Regions from separate parts of the Amycolatopsis sp. cg9 genome, predicted to be linked through region 2. Evidence: riboswitches for the same ligand, from Rfam matches in the RefSeq annotation. Region 2 holds a riboswitch; each other region holds the start of a gene.
What was found. Region 2 has a riboswitch for thiamine pyrophosphate ahead of AB5J73_RS05050 (thiamine ABC transporter substrate binding subunit). Riboswitches for the same ligand answer to the same signal wherever they lie in the genome.
Positions count from the first base shown of each region.

Region 1 (4,627 bases), 590 kb from region 2:
GCACGCCGGCTTGCCGCAGTGACCGGGACAGCCTTCCGACGGCCAGGTACAACCTGCCCGAGACGTCCTGGACCGATGTGCTCGTCACGGCTGGCTCCTTCTGCCCTGCCCCGCCGCCGGTGCGCCGGAAAGTGCCGTCCACCTTACGGGTCCGGGGTGCGGGTTCGGCGTCAAGGGACCTCGGTTCACCGGGGTGGACTCGACGCTTTCGCCCAGAAGCGCTGCGGCACCCGGCCCGCACCGCGAGCCAGGTGACCGGCCACGACGGCCGACCGCATCGCCGACGCCATCCGCTCCGGATCGGCCGCCCGGGTGACGGCCGTGGACAGCAGGACAGCGTCGCAGCCGAGCTCCATCGCCAGGGTCGCGTCCGACGCCGTGCCGATTCCGGCGTCCAGGATCACCGGCACGCCCGCTCGCGACACGATCAGCTCGATGTTGTGCGGATTCCGGATGCCGAGCCCGGTGCCGATCGGCGCGCCCAGCGGCATCACCGCGGCGCAGCCCGCCTCTTCCAGGCGCAGCGCGAGCACCGGGTCGTCGTTCGTGTAGGCGAACACGGTGAACCCGTCGGCGGTCAGCCGTTCGGCCGCGTCGAGGGTTTCGATCGGGTCCGGGAGCAGCGTGCGGTCGTCGGCGTGCACCTCGAGCTTGATCAGGTCGGTACCGAGGGCTTCCCGCGCGAGCTGCGCGGTGAGCACCGCTTCGGCGGCCGTGCGGCAGCCCGCGGTGTTCGGCAGCAGCCCGATGCCGAGCCGCTTGAGCAGTTCGAGGACACCGGAACCGCCTTCGGCGTCGGCGCGGCGCATGGCGACGGTGGTCAGCTCGGTGCCGGAGGCGACCAGTGCGCGTTCGAGCACGGCGAGGTTGGCCGCGCCGCCGGTGCCGATGATCAGCCGGGACGACAGCTTGGCGGTGCCGATGACCAGCGGTTCTTCGTCCACTTCAGCCTCCCTGGACCGCGGTGAGCACGTCCACGCCCGCGCCCTTGGGCACGGTGGTGGCCGCCCAGTCGGCGCGGCGGACGACGACGCCGTCGACCGCCACGGCGATCCCGGGCCGCTGTCCGCCGGACGCGTCGAGGACGTCGGCGACGGTCGCGCCGTCCGGGAACTCCGTCCACTCGCCGTTGAGCTTGATCTCCATCACACGTGCTCCTTCTGGTGCAGCCGGACGGGCGAAGCCGCCTCGACGCCTTCGGGTGGCTCCTCCCCCTCGAGCCAGGCGACCACGGCGGCCGCGGTCACGGGGGCCATCAGCAGGCCGTTGCGGTGGTGCCCGGTCGCGGCGAAGACGCCGTCGTCCAGCACACCGATGTAGGGCAGCACGTCCCGGCTCGCGGCCCGCAGCCCGGCGGCGGTCTCGGCCAGCTCGTACTCGGTGATCGCGGGGAAGACGCGTTCGGCGCCTTCGAGCAGCTCGCGCACGCCGCGCGCGGTGACGGCCCGGTCGAAGCCCGCCTCGTACTGCGTGGCGCCGAGGACGAGCTCCTGCTCGCCGCGCGGGACGAGGTAGATCGGCCGGCCCTCGACGACGGCCCGCACGGTGTGCGCGGGCGGTGGCAGGCAGCCGCGACGCGGCTTCAGCCGCAGGATCTCGCCCTTGAGCGGCCGGACGGCCCCGGCCAGCTGCGGGTGCAGCCGCCCGGTCCAGGCGCCCGCGGCGAGCACGACGGCTTCGGCGTCCGGCAGCGTTTCGACGCGCTCGCGCACGAACCGGACGTCGTGGTTGACGCAGGCCGCGTACAGCGCGTTGAGCAGTTTCCGGTTGTCCACGGCCAGGTCGCCGGGCACGTGGAGTCCACTTCGGACGGACCCGACGCCGGGTTCGAGCCGCTTGGTCTCCCGTGCGGTCAAGCGTTCGGCGGCGCGGCCGATCGAGTGCAGGTAGCCGGCGAGGATGTCGAGGTGCCCGGCGTCGGCGCTGTCGAACGCGACGACGAGCGTCCCGTGCCCGGCGAGGCCCGGGTCGACGCCTTCCCGCGCGAGGTCGCTCGCGAAGCCGGGCCAGCGTTCCAGCGAAGCTTCGCCGAGGCTGAGCACGTCTTCTTCGCCGGGCCAGGCCTCGGTGACCGGGGCCAGCATGCCCCCGGCCAGCCAGGACGCGCCGCCGCGGGCGGGCTCGGGATCGTGCACGGTGACGTCGTGGCCCGCCTTCGCGGCCCGCCACGCCGCGGACAGGCCGATCACGCCGCCGCCCACCACTGCCAGGTTCGTCATGGGATCACGCTCCCTGCGCCGGCATGACCCGGATCAGGTTCCACGGTCGGAGCGGCAGCTCCCTCTCAGCCCGTGCCTCGGGCTCCCGTGCGGACTCCCTCACCCTAACTCGCGCGGTACGGTCGCCGCTATGCCCGCCCTCTCCGGTGACAAGATCCGCGCCCGCCTCGACGCGGCGCGCCTGTACCTGTGCACGGATGCCCGCACCTCCCGCGGCGACCTGGCTTCGTTCGCCGACGCGGCGCTGGCCGGCGGTGTCGACGTGATCCAGCTGCGCGACAAGACCGGCGGCGCGCCGCTGGAGGCCGCTGCCGAAATCGCGGCGCTGGAGGTGCTGGCCGAGGCGTGCGCCCGCCACGGGGCGCTGCTGTCGGTGAACGACCGGGCGGACGTGGCACTGGCGGTCGGCGCGGATGTGCTCCACCTCGGCCAGGACGACATCCCGGTCCCGCTGGCCCGCCGCATCCTCGGCGACGACGTCGTGATCGGCCGCTCGACGCACTCCCTCGACCAGGCGCTGTCGGCCGCGGCGGAGCCCGGGGTGGACTACTTCTGCACCGGCCCGTGCTGGCCGACGCCGACCAAGCCGGGCCGCGACGCACCGGGCCTCGACCTGGTGCGCGCGGTGGCCGGCTGGGCCCCGGAACGGCCGTGGTTCGCGATCGGCGGCATCGACGGCGACCGCCTGCCTTCGGTGCTGGACGCCGGCGCGTCCCGCATCGTCGTCGTCCGGGCCATCACGGAGGCCGAGGACCCGGCCGAGGCGGCCCGCGCGCTCCGCTCCCACCTGGTCTGAGCCGGATGCGCTGAAGGCCACCATCACGGCACCTGGTGCCCATGGTGGTGGCCTTCAGCGGCGTTACGGGGTCGGGGTGGTCGCCGCGCCTTGGCTGGTGGGCGGGGTGGTGGTGGCCGGGGCCGAGGTCGACGGCTGCTGCGTCGACGTGCTCGGCGTGGTGGTCGGGGTCTCCGACGAGGTCGTCGGGGCCGTCGACGTGTCCGACGGGGTCGTGGTCGTCTCCGTCGGGGAGACCTGGGTGTCCGTCGGGGTCGTGGGCGTCGTCGACGGGGTTGTGTCGGGGTGACCGCCGCCGCCGAAGATCTTGCCGATGCTCGTGCCCGTGCCGCCGCCGATCTGGGTGCCCGTCGCCGACTCGAAGCCGACGATCGCCAGGATCGCCACCGCGAACGCCGCCACGCTGGTGCCGATGATCAACGGCCAGCGCAGTTTCCGCAGCCGCGAGGGTCCGGCCTCCTCGGGTTTCGGCAGCTGGACCGTGGGTTGTTCGGTGAGCGGCAGCTCTTCGGGTTCGACCGCCCCGCGCCGCCGGATCCCCGACGTCGCCAGCACGCGGGCCTTGAGCGCCGCTTCGCGCGTGCGTTGCAGCGAGCGCAAGTACAGCTCGCCGCCGACCGTCGACACCACGCTCGCCACGCCCGCGCCGACCACCGTGCCCGCCACGCCGAGCGTCGAGCCCAGCAGCGCCGCGGTCACCGCCGCGAGCGCCGCCGCCGCCACCTGGGCGATGCGAAGGCCCGACTTCTCCTCCGTCTTTTCTTCGGAAGCCGCTGAGTTCTCCTTTGTCATGATCCCGATCCGGTAGTCCGTCTTCTCCCCTTGTCCAACGGTTAAGGCGCGCGAGGAACTCCCCTCGTTGCCGCGGCGTGAGGAGGACCACTCCGTCTGTCCACAATAGACACTCCAAACCGAACGATTTCTTGACATACTCGGCACATGGAACTGGTGACGATCTCCGACATCGAGGCCGCCGCGAAGCGCGTCGAAGGTGTCGCCGTGCGCACGCCCCTGTTGGTCCAGACGTGGGATCCCCGCGGCACCCTGTGGCTCAAACCCGAGAGCCTGCAACCGATCGGCGCGTTCAAGGTGCGCGGCGCGTTCAACGCGATCGGCTCGCTCGACGACGCCGCGCGCGAACGAGGTGTCATCGCCTACTCGAGCGGCAACCACGCGCAGGCGGTCGCGTACGCGGCGCAGCGGTACGGCGTGCCCGCGGTGATCGTCGTGCCGGACGTCGCGCCGCGGATCAAGGTCGAGGCCACCCGCGCGTACGGCGCCGAGGTGATCGAGGTGCCGATCGGCGAGCACGAGGCGAAAGCGCGTGAACTGGCTGCCGAACGCGGGCTGACCCTCGTCCCGCCCTTCGACGACGCGGCCATCATCGCCGGGCAGGGCACCGCGGGCTTGGAGATCGCCGAAGACCTGCCGGCGGTCGACGTCGTCCTGGTCCCCATCAGCGGCGGCGGGCTGGCGGCCGGCGTCGGCACCGCGATCAAGGCCCGCTGCCCGCGGGCGCGGGTGATCGGCGTCGAGCCGGCGCTGGCCGCGGACGCCGCCGACAGCCTCCAGCGCGGCGAGCTGGTCCGGTGGCCGCAGGCCGACCGCGCCC
Region 1 is NZ_CP166850.1:1,740,304-1,744,930, forward strand. It holds gene AB5J73_RS07930 (MarR family winged helix-turn-helix transcriptional regulator) at 1-88, opposite strand, end outside; gene AB5J73_RS07935 (thiazole synthase) at 186-944, opposite strand; gene thiS (sulfur carrier protein ThiS) at 946-1,146, opposite strand; gene thiO (glycine oxidase ThiO) at 1,146-2,219, opposite strand; TPP riboswitch at 2,213-2,318, opposite strand; gene thiE (thiamine phosphate synthase) at 2,350-3,015, shown strand; gene AB5J73_RS07955 (hypothetical protein) at 3,079-3,807, opposite strand; gene AB5J73_RS07960 (threonine/serine dehydratase) at 3,955-4,627, shown strand, end outside.
Region 1: linked by a shared signal. The riboswitch ahead of thiO (glycine oxidase ThiO) and the one ahead of AB5J73_RS05050 (thiamine ABC transporter substrate binding subunit) in region 2 are both predicted to bind thiamine pyrophosphate.

Region 2 (4,627 bases):
CGATCTCGCGCCACACCCGCAGCGGGCTCGCGCCGAGCGTCGACGCGGCCTGCCGCAGCCGGACGTCGACCGAGCGCAGCACCGGCAGCACCATCCGCACGATCAGCGGCGTGATCACCAGCGCCTGGGCCAGCGGGACGAGGTAGGGCGACGTCCGCAGGTCGCCAGGCAGCGCGTCGAGCGTGACCAGGTAGCCGAAGCCGACGGTCACCGCGGACACGCCCAGCGGCAGCATCAGGACGGCGTCCATCGTCTCGCCGAGGCCGCGCGCGGACTTCGCGGGTGAGCGCCGCAGCGCCACCAGCACCACGGACGCGAGCACGCCGACCACGGTCGCGAGCAGCGTCGCGTCGATCGCGACCTTCAGCGAGTTCACCGCGGCGTCCCAGCCGGACACCTGCAGCGCGCCCTTCTCCCCGGTGCCACTCAGCGCGCGGTAGCCCGCGAGGCTCCAGCCGTCCTCAGTGGACACCGACTCGGCGAGCAGCGCGACGATCGGCGTCAGCAGCAGCGCCAGGACGACACCCGCGGCGCCGACGCCCCACCACTCGCCGCCACGCGGCCGCCGTGCGCCGCCGGAACCGGTTTTGGCCCCCTCCTTGCGCCGCCGGGCCAGCCCGCCGAGCACCAGCGCGGCGACCACGGCCGCGAACTGGATCAGGGAAAGCGCCGCCGCGCCCGAAAGGTCCAGGAGGTCGACCGTGCGCAGGTAGATCTCGGTCTCGAGCGTCCGGTACTTCGCGCCGCCGAGGATCAGCACGACCCCGAAACTGGTGGCGCAGAAAAGGAAAACCACGGCCGCGGCGGACGTGACCGCCGGGGCCAGCGCGGGCAGCGTCACCGAGCGGAAGGCCCGCCACGGGGACGCGCCGAGCGCGCGGGCGGCGTCGGTCGTCCGCGAATCCAGCCGCGCCCACAGCCCGGCGACCGTGCGCGCGACGACGGCGACGTTGAAGAAGGCGTTGGCGAGCACGATCGGCAGCACGCCGCCGTCCGGCCAGAGCGCGCGGAACGCCAGCCCGACGACGACGGTCGGCAGCACGAACGGCACCAGCACCAGCGTCCGCGCCAGGCCGACGCCGGGCAGCTTCACCCGGGCCAGCAGGAACGCCACCGGGAGCCCGGCCACCACCGCCACCAGCGTCGACGCGGCCGCGCTCGCGACGGTGAACCCGGCCAGCTGCCAGGTCCGCGCGTCGCCGAGGACGACGTCGAGGCCGCCCGCGGCGAACCCGCGCCCGACGATCGCCAGCACCGGCCAGGCGAAGAAGACCACCAGGAAGCCGATCGGGGCCAGCCCCAGCAACGCCAGGCCGAGCCCCCGAGCCTGCCTTGGCGGGGCTACGACTGCACGAGCGTGCGCCATTCGCCGATCCACTTCTCCCGGCCGGCCTGCACCTGGTCCGCCGTCAGCGTCTGCGGCTTCTGCGGCAGCGGCGCGACCTGCGCCCAGCCCGCGGGCAGGTCGACGCCCTGGCGCGCCGGGTAGACGTACATGTTGGCCGCGACGGTCGCCTGGAACTGCTGCGACAGCAGGAAGTCGACGACCTTGCGCGCGCTCTCGGTCTGCTTGCCGCCGGCGAGCACGCCGGCGTACTCGACCTGCCGGTAGCAGGTGTCGAGCAGCGCCTTGGTGCGCGGCTTCCCGTCGTCCCCGACCTCGGCGGCGGGCGAAGACGCATACGACACGACGATCGGCCGCGGTCCCTTGCCGGAGGAGCCGGAGAACTCCTTGGTGTAGGCCTCTTCCCAGCCGCTGACGACCTTGAGGCCGTTGGCCTTCAGCTTCGTCCAGTAGTCCTGCCAACCGGCCTCGCCGTACTTCGCGATGGTGCCGAGGAGGAAGGCGAGCCCGGGCGACGCCGTGGCCGGGTCCTCGGCGACGAGGAGGTCCTTGTACTTCGGGTCGGCCAGGTCGTCGTAGCTGGCCGGCGCCGGGATCCCCTTGGTGGCGAAGTAGTTCGCGTCGACGTTGACGCAGACGTCCCCGACGTCGACGGCGGACAACCGGTGCTCGGGATCGACGGCGTACCGCTGCGGCCCGCGGTCGGCCTCCGGGCTGGTGTAGGGCTCGAAGACGCCTTCCTTGAGCGCGCGCGAAGCGAAGGTCGAGTCGACGCCGTACGCGACGTCGCCGACCGGGTTGGCCTTGGTGAGCACGAGCTTGTTGGTCAGCGATCCGGCGTCGCCCTGCTTGAGCACGGAGATCTTGATGCCCGACTGCTTCTGGAAGGCGTCGAGCACCTCCTGCGGCGCCAGGAAGGAGTCGTGCGTCACGAGGGTGACGGTGGGCGTCTGCTGCGTGCCACCGTCGCCGTCCGACAGCGAGCACCCCGCGGCGACGACGCTGACGACGGCGATGGCCGTCGCCGCGCGAACAGCCCTGCGTTTCATCTACCCCTCCTGCACTTCGCCGGACGAGGAGGGAAGCCCTCCCTTCGCCGGCATGATCCGGTCAGGTGCGAACGGTCGCGGGGTGACCCGCCTCTCAGCCCGGCTGACCGGACTCCCGTGGCAACCGTGCAGCGTAGTCCAGGACGGACGACCATGGAGACATGACGGAAATCTTGAGCGACTCCGAGGCCGACGGACGACTGGGCGCGAGCTGGACCAGGTCGGGTGCGGTGATCTCCCGCGAGGTGGAACTCGCCTCGTTCCCCCAGGCGATCGAGGTGGTCGACCGGGTGGCGGTGCTGGCCGAGGCGGCCGACCACCACCCGGACATCGACATCCGCTGGCGCACCCTGACGTTCCGGCTCTCCACCCATTCGGCGGGCGGCCTGACGGCGAAGGACTTCTCGCTGGCTTCACAGATCGACTCGGTGCTGTCATCGCTGTGATCTCGGTTACGCTGAGTGCACTTTTTCGCGGTTTCGACGTCTCTCGGTAAACGACTTTTGCTAGGAGAGACGGGTCATGACGCAGGCGATCGTGGTCGGCACAGCAGCATTCGCAACGATGGTGGCAGCAGCAGGCGGCGTCCTCTGGTTCACCGCCCGGGGCCGCCGTCACCCGGATGCCGGTGAGTTCGATCACAGCCGCTAACGAAGGGCATGATCAGCGCGCTGAGCAGGGCGGAAGCATCGATTTCGACCCTGGGAAACGCCATGAACAGCACCGCCGCCCTCACCCCCGCGCAGCGCGCCTGGATCAACGCCCTCGCCCCCGCGGTGGTGCTGATCGCGATTGCCCTGATGGGCCTGCTCGGCTGAGTACGTTCGCGCCGTCGCTCTGATCATCGGAGCGACGGCGTCTTTCATCCGACCCGGATCTGGTCCGGCGCTGGGAACGCGGCCGGGGGCTCGTCTTCGACGGTCCAGTACTCGAGGCAGGAAAGCCGGCCTTCGTCGACGAACACGATGAGCCCGCCATCCGGCACGTCGGCTTCGACCGCAGCCCGCTCCGTGATTTCGGCCGTCGGCGTGGCGTCGTCGACCACGAGGCAGACGGTCGGGCACCCGCAGCCGCAGCTCCCGCTCACCTGCGCGGTGGCGGCTTGCACTCGCAGTTCGACCGCGCCGGGGAAGTCACCGGCGAGTAGGACGTCGAGGACCGCGCGCTCGTCCGGGGTCAGCGAACGATTCAAGTGTCCTCCATCTACTCATCAGCCTTCGTGGAATTGCCACGAACTTAGTACTTGGGCCATTCGCTCACGCCCAGTAATCTCGTGGATGTGGATCGTGAGGGGAGTGCCGCAGAAGCCAGGTTGGCCGTCCTCGCGCAGCAGATCTGGCACGGCAGCCGCGAGCCAGGCGACTTCATGGACGCGTTCGCGAGCACGGTGGTGTACGCGCAGCGGCCGGAGTCACCCGCTCTACTGGTGACCGACCTCGGGGAGCGGGGCCGGTGGATGGTCGTGTTCACCACTGTCGAGAGGCTGGCCGCGCACGCGGGCGAATGCGACTGCTTCACCACGACGGGGGCGGATCTTCTGGAACTGGTACCGCCGGGTGTGGGTCTGATGGTCGACCCCGACGATACGCACCGGTTCCCCGTGCTGTCGCGGATGGCACCACCTGAGGTGATCGCACGAGCATGGGTTCAGGCCGACCGGCGGCGACATCGGACGGCGTAATCACCTGACGCGAGCCACGGGGTGCGGAGCGGTGGATGGTCCAGGCTTCCACGTCGACGTCGACGTGCTGGAGAGTGCGTCGAAGAACATGAGCGCAGTAGTGCACGACCAGAGCAGTTTCGAGTTACGCGGGTTGTGCGGTGAGTCCCGGCTGTACGGCCATAACGGTGTTCACGAGGCCCTGGCGGAGCTGTGCGCGAGGTGGAGCGTCGGACTGGATGCGCTGTCCGACCGGGCCGGTGATCTCGGCGACCTGCTGGGCCAGGCCGCCGCTGCCTACCGCGCGGTCGAGCACGACAACACCGCGTCCTTGAAGTCCGATCCCGGTTGGGGCGCGGTCACGCCCGACGAGCCCACGATCGGTGGCGTGTGATGGCAGAGCTCGGCCAGACCGACGATCCGAAGTCCTTGGTGCCCGGCGACCCGCCGGCGGTGTTCGAGAACGCCCGGGTGCTATACGAGCGCGCCAAGACGGCACACGCCGTCGGCGAGGCGCTCAAGCGGATCGACACCGGAGCATGGCAGGGACCGGCCGCGAACAAGTTTCACGAG
Region 2 is NZ_CP166850.1:1,152,231-1,156,857, forward strand. It holds gene AB5J73_RS05045 (ABC transporter permease) at 1-1,366, opposite strand, end outside; gene AB5J73_RS05050 (thiamine ABC transporter substrate binding subunit) at 1,342-2,394, opposite strand; TPP riboswitch at 2,416-2,523, opposite strand; gene AB5J73_RS05055 (4a-hydroxytetrahydrobiopterin dehydratase) at 2,556-2,840, shown strand; gene AB5J73_RS05060 (hypothetical protein) at 2,917-3,045, shown strand; gene AB5J73_RS05065 (hypothetical protein) at 3,054-3,212, shown strand; gene AB5J73_RS05070 (hypothetical protein) at 3,257-3,586, opposite strand; gene AB5J73_RS05075 (SseB family protein) at 3,707-4,075, shown strand; gene AB5J73_RS05080 (hypothetical protein) at 4,107-4,448, shown strand; gene AB5J73_RS05085 (putative T7SS-secreted protein) at 4,448-4,627, shown strand, end outside.

Region 3 (4,627 bases), 580 kb from region 2:
CGTGGCGCCTGTACGCGGCGGGCAACAACTGGTACTGGGCGGTCGACGCCCCACGCCTCACGACCCGCTGACCCCCTCGTGAGGGTGAAACAGGGTTCTAACCCTGTTTCACCCTCACGAGCGGTCCAGTACCCAGAACGGCGAGACCGGGCCCACGCCCGCGCCCAGCGAGTAGGAATCGGCGACGCAGCGCTCGATGAACTTCTTCCCCGCCGCCACGGCGTCCGGTACCGAACTGCCCTTCGCCAGCGACGCCGTGATCGCCGACGCCAGGGTGTCGCCGCCGCCGTGGGTGTTCTCCGTGATGTAGCGCGGGCCGCTCAGCTCGATGAACTCGCGGCCGTCCGAAAGCAGGTCCACGCAGTCTTCGGTGCCGACCAGGTGGCCGCCCTTGACCAGGACCCAGCGGGAGCCGAACTCCAGCAGGGCTTCGGCCGCCGCGCGCCGGGTGGCCGCGTCCACGACGGAGATCCCGGTCAACAGCCGGACTTCGTCGAGGTTCGGGGTGACCAGCGTGGCACGGGGGAACAGCTCCGTGCGGATCGCCTCCAGCGCGTCTTCACGAAGGAGGGCGTGCCCGGTCATCGACGCCGCCACCGGGTCGACGACCAGCGGGAAGTCCAGGCCGAGCTCGTCCAGGGTCTTCGCCACCGAGCGGATGATCTCGGCCGTCGCGAGCATGCCCGTCTTCGCCGCGTCGACGCCCATGTCGGACGCCACCGCCTTGATCTGGGCGGTGACCACGTCGGCCGGGATCTCCGTGAAACCCTGCACGCCCAGCGAGTTCTGCACGGTGACCGCGGTCAGCGCGACGAGCCCGTGGACGCCGTTCGCGAAGAACGTGCGCAGGTCCGCCTGGATGCCCGCACCACCGCCGGAGTCCGAGCCGGCGATGGTGAGGGCGGTCCGGGGTGTCACGGCTGCACCACGGGCAGGTAGACCTTGTTCCCCGCGTCCGAGAACTCCGCCGACTTCTCCGCCATGCCGGCCTCGATGGCCTCCACAGTGGACAGACCGTGCTCCTCGGCGTACTTGCGGACGTCCTGCGTGATCCGCATCGAGCAGAACTTCGGCCCGCACATCGAGCAGAAGTGCGCGGTCTTGGCCGGCTCGGCGGGCAGCGTCTCGTCGTGGAACGACCGCGCGGTGTCCGGGTCGAGCGAGAGGTTGAACTGGTCGTTCCAGCGGAACTCGAAGCGGGCCTTCGACAGCTCGTCGTCCCACTCCTGCGCGTACTGGTGGCCCTTGGCGAGGTCCGCGGCGTGCGCGGCGATCTTGTACGTGATCACGCCGGTCTTGACGTCGTCGCGGTTCGGCAACCCGAGGTGCTCCTTCGGCGTGACGTAGCACAGCATCGCCGTGCCGTACCAGCCGATCTGGGCCGCGCCGATGGCCGACGTGATGTGGTCGTACCCGGGCGCGATGTCCGTCGCGAGTGGACCGAGGGTGTAGAACGGCGCTTCGCCGCAGAGCTTCTCTTCGAGCTCGACGTTCTCCTTGATCTTGTGCATCGGCACGTGGCCGGGGCCTTCGATCATCACCTGCACGTCGTGCGAGCGCGCGATGTGCGTCAGCTCGCCGAGGGTTTCCAGCTCGGCGAACTGGGCGCGGTCGTTGGCGTCCGCGATCGAGCCGGGGCGCAGGCCGTCGCCGAGGGAGAACGTGACGTCGTACTGGCGCAGGAGCTCGCAGAGTTCCTCGAAGTGCGTGTACAGGAAGGATTCCTGGTGGTGCGCGAGGCACCACGCGGCCATGATCGACCCGCCGCGGCTGACGATCCCCGTGACGCGCCGGGCGGTCAGCGGGATGTAGCGCAGCAGCACGCCGGCGTGCACGGTGACGTAGTCCACACCCTGCTCGCACTGCTCGACGATGGTGTCGCGGTACACCTCCCACGACAGCTTTTCCGGCTCCCCGTTGACCTTTTCGAGCGCCTGGTAGATCGGCACGGTGCCGACCGGGACCGGCGAGTTGCGGATGATCCACTCGCGCGTCTCGTGGATCCGCTTGCCGGTGGACAGGTCCATGATCGTGTCGGCGCCCCAGCGGGTCGCCCACACCATCTTGTCGACCTCTTCCTCGACCGACGACCAGACGGCCGAGTTGCCCATGTTGGCGTTGATCTTCACCAGGAAGTTCTTGCCGATGACCATCGGTTCGGACTCGGGGTGCTTGCGGTTGACCGGGATCACCGCGCGGCCGCCGGCGACCTCGGCCCGCACGAACTCCGGGTCGACGCGCTCGCGGGCGGCGATGTACTCCATTTCCCTGGTCACGACGCCCTGTTTCGCCCACCCGAGCTGGGTGTTGTGCTCGCGGCCGTCGGCCCAGCCGGCGCGCAGCCGGTGCAGTCCACTGTGGACGTCGATCGAGGCTTCGGGGTCGGTGTACGGGCCCGAAGTGTCGTAGACGTCGAAGTGTTCGCCGTTGGAGAGGTCGATCCGGCGGGCCGGAACCCGGAGTCCGGACTCGGTCTGGTGGTACACCTTGCGGGACCCGGTGATCGGCCCCGTCGTGACGTTCAGCGCAGCATTGTTTTCCAGCGTCGTCAACGACTTTCACTCCCTACGCCGGCATTACCCGGTCAGGTTCATGCGGTCGGTGACGCCGGGAGAAACCCCAGTCACCCTCTCAGCCCGCCATGGCGCGAGCTCCCGCGTTGGTGTTGTGCCCCCGACCATGCCACGCCGGGTCGGGATACTCAAGTCCGGTCACCTCACCCGACCAACTCGGCGGGGGTCGCGTACACGTCGACCATGGCTCCGTTGCGCAGCACGGTGATCGGGAGCGCGGTGCCGATCACTTCCGCGAACAGCTGCCGCTGGATGCCCTGGGCGTCGGAGACGCGGGTGCGCCCGACGGTGAGCACGAGGTCGCCCGCCCGGAGGCCGGCCCGGTCCGCGGGCCCGTCGGAGACGACTTCGTGCACCCGCAGCCCGGCGCGCTGCCCGGTGCGCTCGGCGACGTCGTCCGGCAGCGGCGCGGGCACGCCGACGACGCCGAGGTAGGCGCGCCGCACCCGGCCTTCGACGACGAGCGTGTCGATGATCCGGCGGGTCGTCGCGTTGATCGGCACCGCGAGCCCGAGCCCGAAGCCGGCGACGGCGGTGTTGACCCCGACGACCCGGCCGGTGGAGTCGGCGAGCGCGCCGCCGCTGTTGCCGGGGTTGAGCGCGGCGTCGGTCTGGATGACGTCCTCGACGAACCGGGTGGTGCGCCCGTGCCGCACCGGCAGCGCCCGCCCGAGCGCGCTGACGACCCCGGCGGTGACGGTCCCGGAAAACCCGAGCGGGTTCCCGACGGCGACCACGAGCTGCCCGACGACCAGCCGGTCGGCGTCCCCGAGCGCCGCGGCCGGCGGCGTCTCCCCGCGCGCCCGCAGGACGGCGAGGTCGGACAGCGGATCGGCGCCGACGACGTCGAAGGGCACCTCGCTGCCGTCGGCGAAGGTGGCGGCCCCACGCCGGTGGTCGCTGACGACGTGGGCGTTGGTGAGCAGGTGGCCGTCGTCGGCGAAGACGACCGCCGACCCGCTGCCGCGCGCGAGCTGGACCCCGGCGACGTGCGGGGTGACGGTCTTCGCGACCGTGCTCACCGTGCGCGAGTAGGCGTCCATCGCGTCGTCCATGGGGCACCTCGATTACACCGTTGCAGGTACTACAAGTGTGCGCCCGGTTCGGCGGGAAGTCCGTTCGCTGCTGGTGAACCTCGGCTTTCGAGGGCGACGGTGATGCCGAAGCCGACCAGCAGCCCGCCCGAGGTGCGCTCGAGCCACTTCTTGACGTCGACCGCGATCCAGGCCGCGACGCAGACCAGCAGCGCGCCGGTGCCCGCGTGCGCCGGGACGAACTGCGGCAGGAACGACAGCGCGAACACGCCCGCCTTCGGGTTGCCGATGTTCGTGACGAGACCGGAGCGGAAGCTCGCGCCGGGCCGGATTTCCTTCTCCTCGCCGGAACTCCGGAAGAACAGGGCCTTGATCCCCAGGCGGATCAGGAAGAGCGCGCCCGCGAAGCGCAGGATATCTTACGCCGCTTGGGAAGCGGCGAGCAACGCCGTCAACCCGAACACCGCCGCGAGTCCCCAGAACGCGATGCCGGCTTCGATGCCGGCGATGGTCGCGAACGCGGTGCGCTTCGAGCCGCGGGCCGACTGCTTGATCAGCATGACCGTGGCGGGCCCGGGGACCATCGCGATGAGGAACGCGGCGGGGATGAACGCGAGCAGGTTCGGCATCGCCCGATGCGTGCGCGAACCGGACACGGTGGGCAAGCGGGTTACCGGACCAGTGACGGTCAGTGGTTCACCGGATCGGACCATGCGCCGGTGAAGATTCGGCGGCAGACTCCCAAAGCGCTTCTGTAACGGTGCAGAAGCGATCTTCTGTGGGGTTGATATGCGCAAACTCATGTTCGGCGCCCTCGCCGGGCTGCTGGTCACCGGCCTGATCCCGGCGACCGCGGTGGCCCAGGGAGAGGCTCCCGGCGCCCCGGGCGCCCATCCGAGCTGGCTGCCCGCGAACAAGACCGGTTTCGGGACCGCCCACGACCGCTCGTCCAACGTCTGGTTCACGCTCCAAGGCGGCCAGCTGTCCGAGGTCTACTACCCGGACCTGTCGACACCGAGC
Region 3 is NZ_CP166850.1:1,728,308-1,732,934, reverse strand. It holds gene AB5J73_RS07890 (alkaline phosphatase family protein) at 1-71, shown strand, start outside; gene thiD (bifunctional hydroxymethylpyrimidine kinase/phosphomethylpyrimidine kinase) at 115-918, opposite strand; gene thiC (phosphomethylpyrimidine synthase ThiC) at 915-2,552, opposite strand; TPP riboswitch at 2,546-2,668, opposite strand; gene AB5J73_RS07875 (S1C family serine protease) at 2,717-3,628, opposite strand; partial or broken gene AB5J73_RS07870 (LysE family translocator) at 3,658-4,191, opposite strand; gene AB5J73_RS07865 (glycoside hydrolase family 15 protein) at 4,397-4,627, shown strand, end outside.
Region 3: linked by a shared signal. The riboswitch ahead of thiC (phosphomethylpyrimidine synthase ThiC) and the one ahead of AB5J73_RS05050 (thiamine ABC transporter substrate binding subunit) in region 2 are both predicted to bind thiamine pyrophosphate.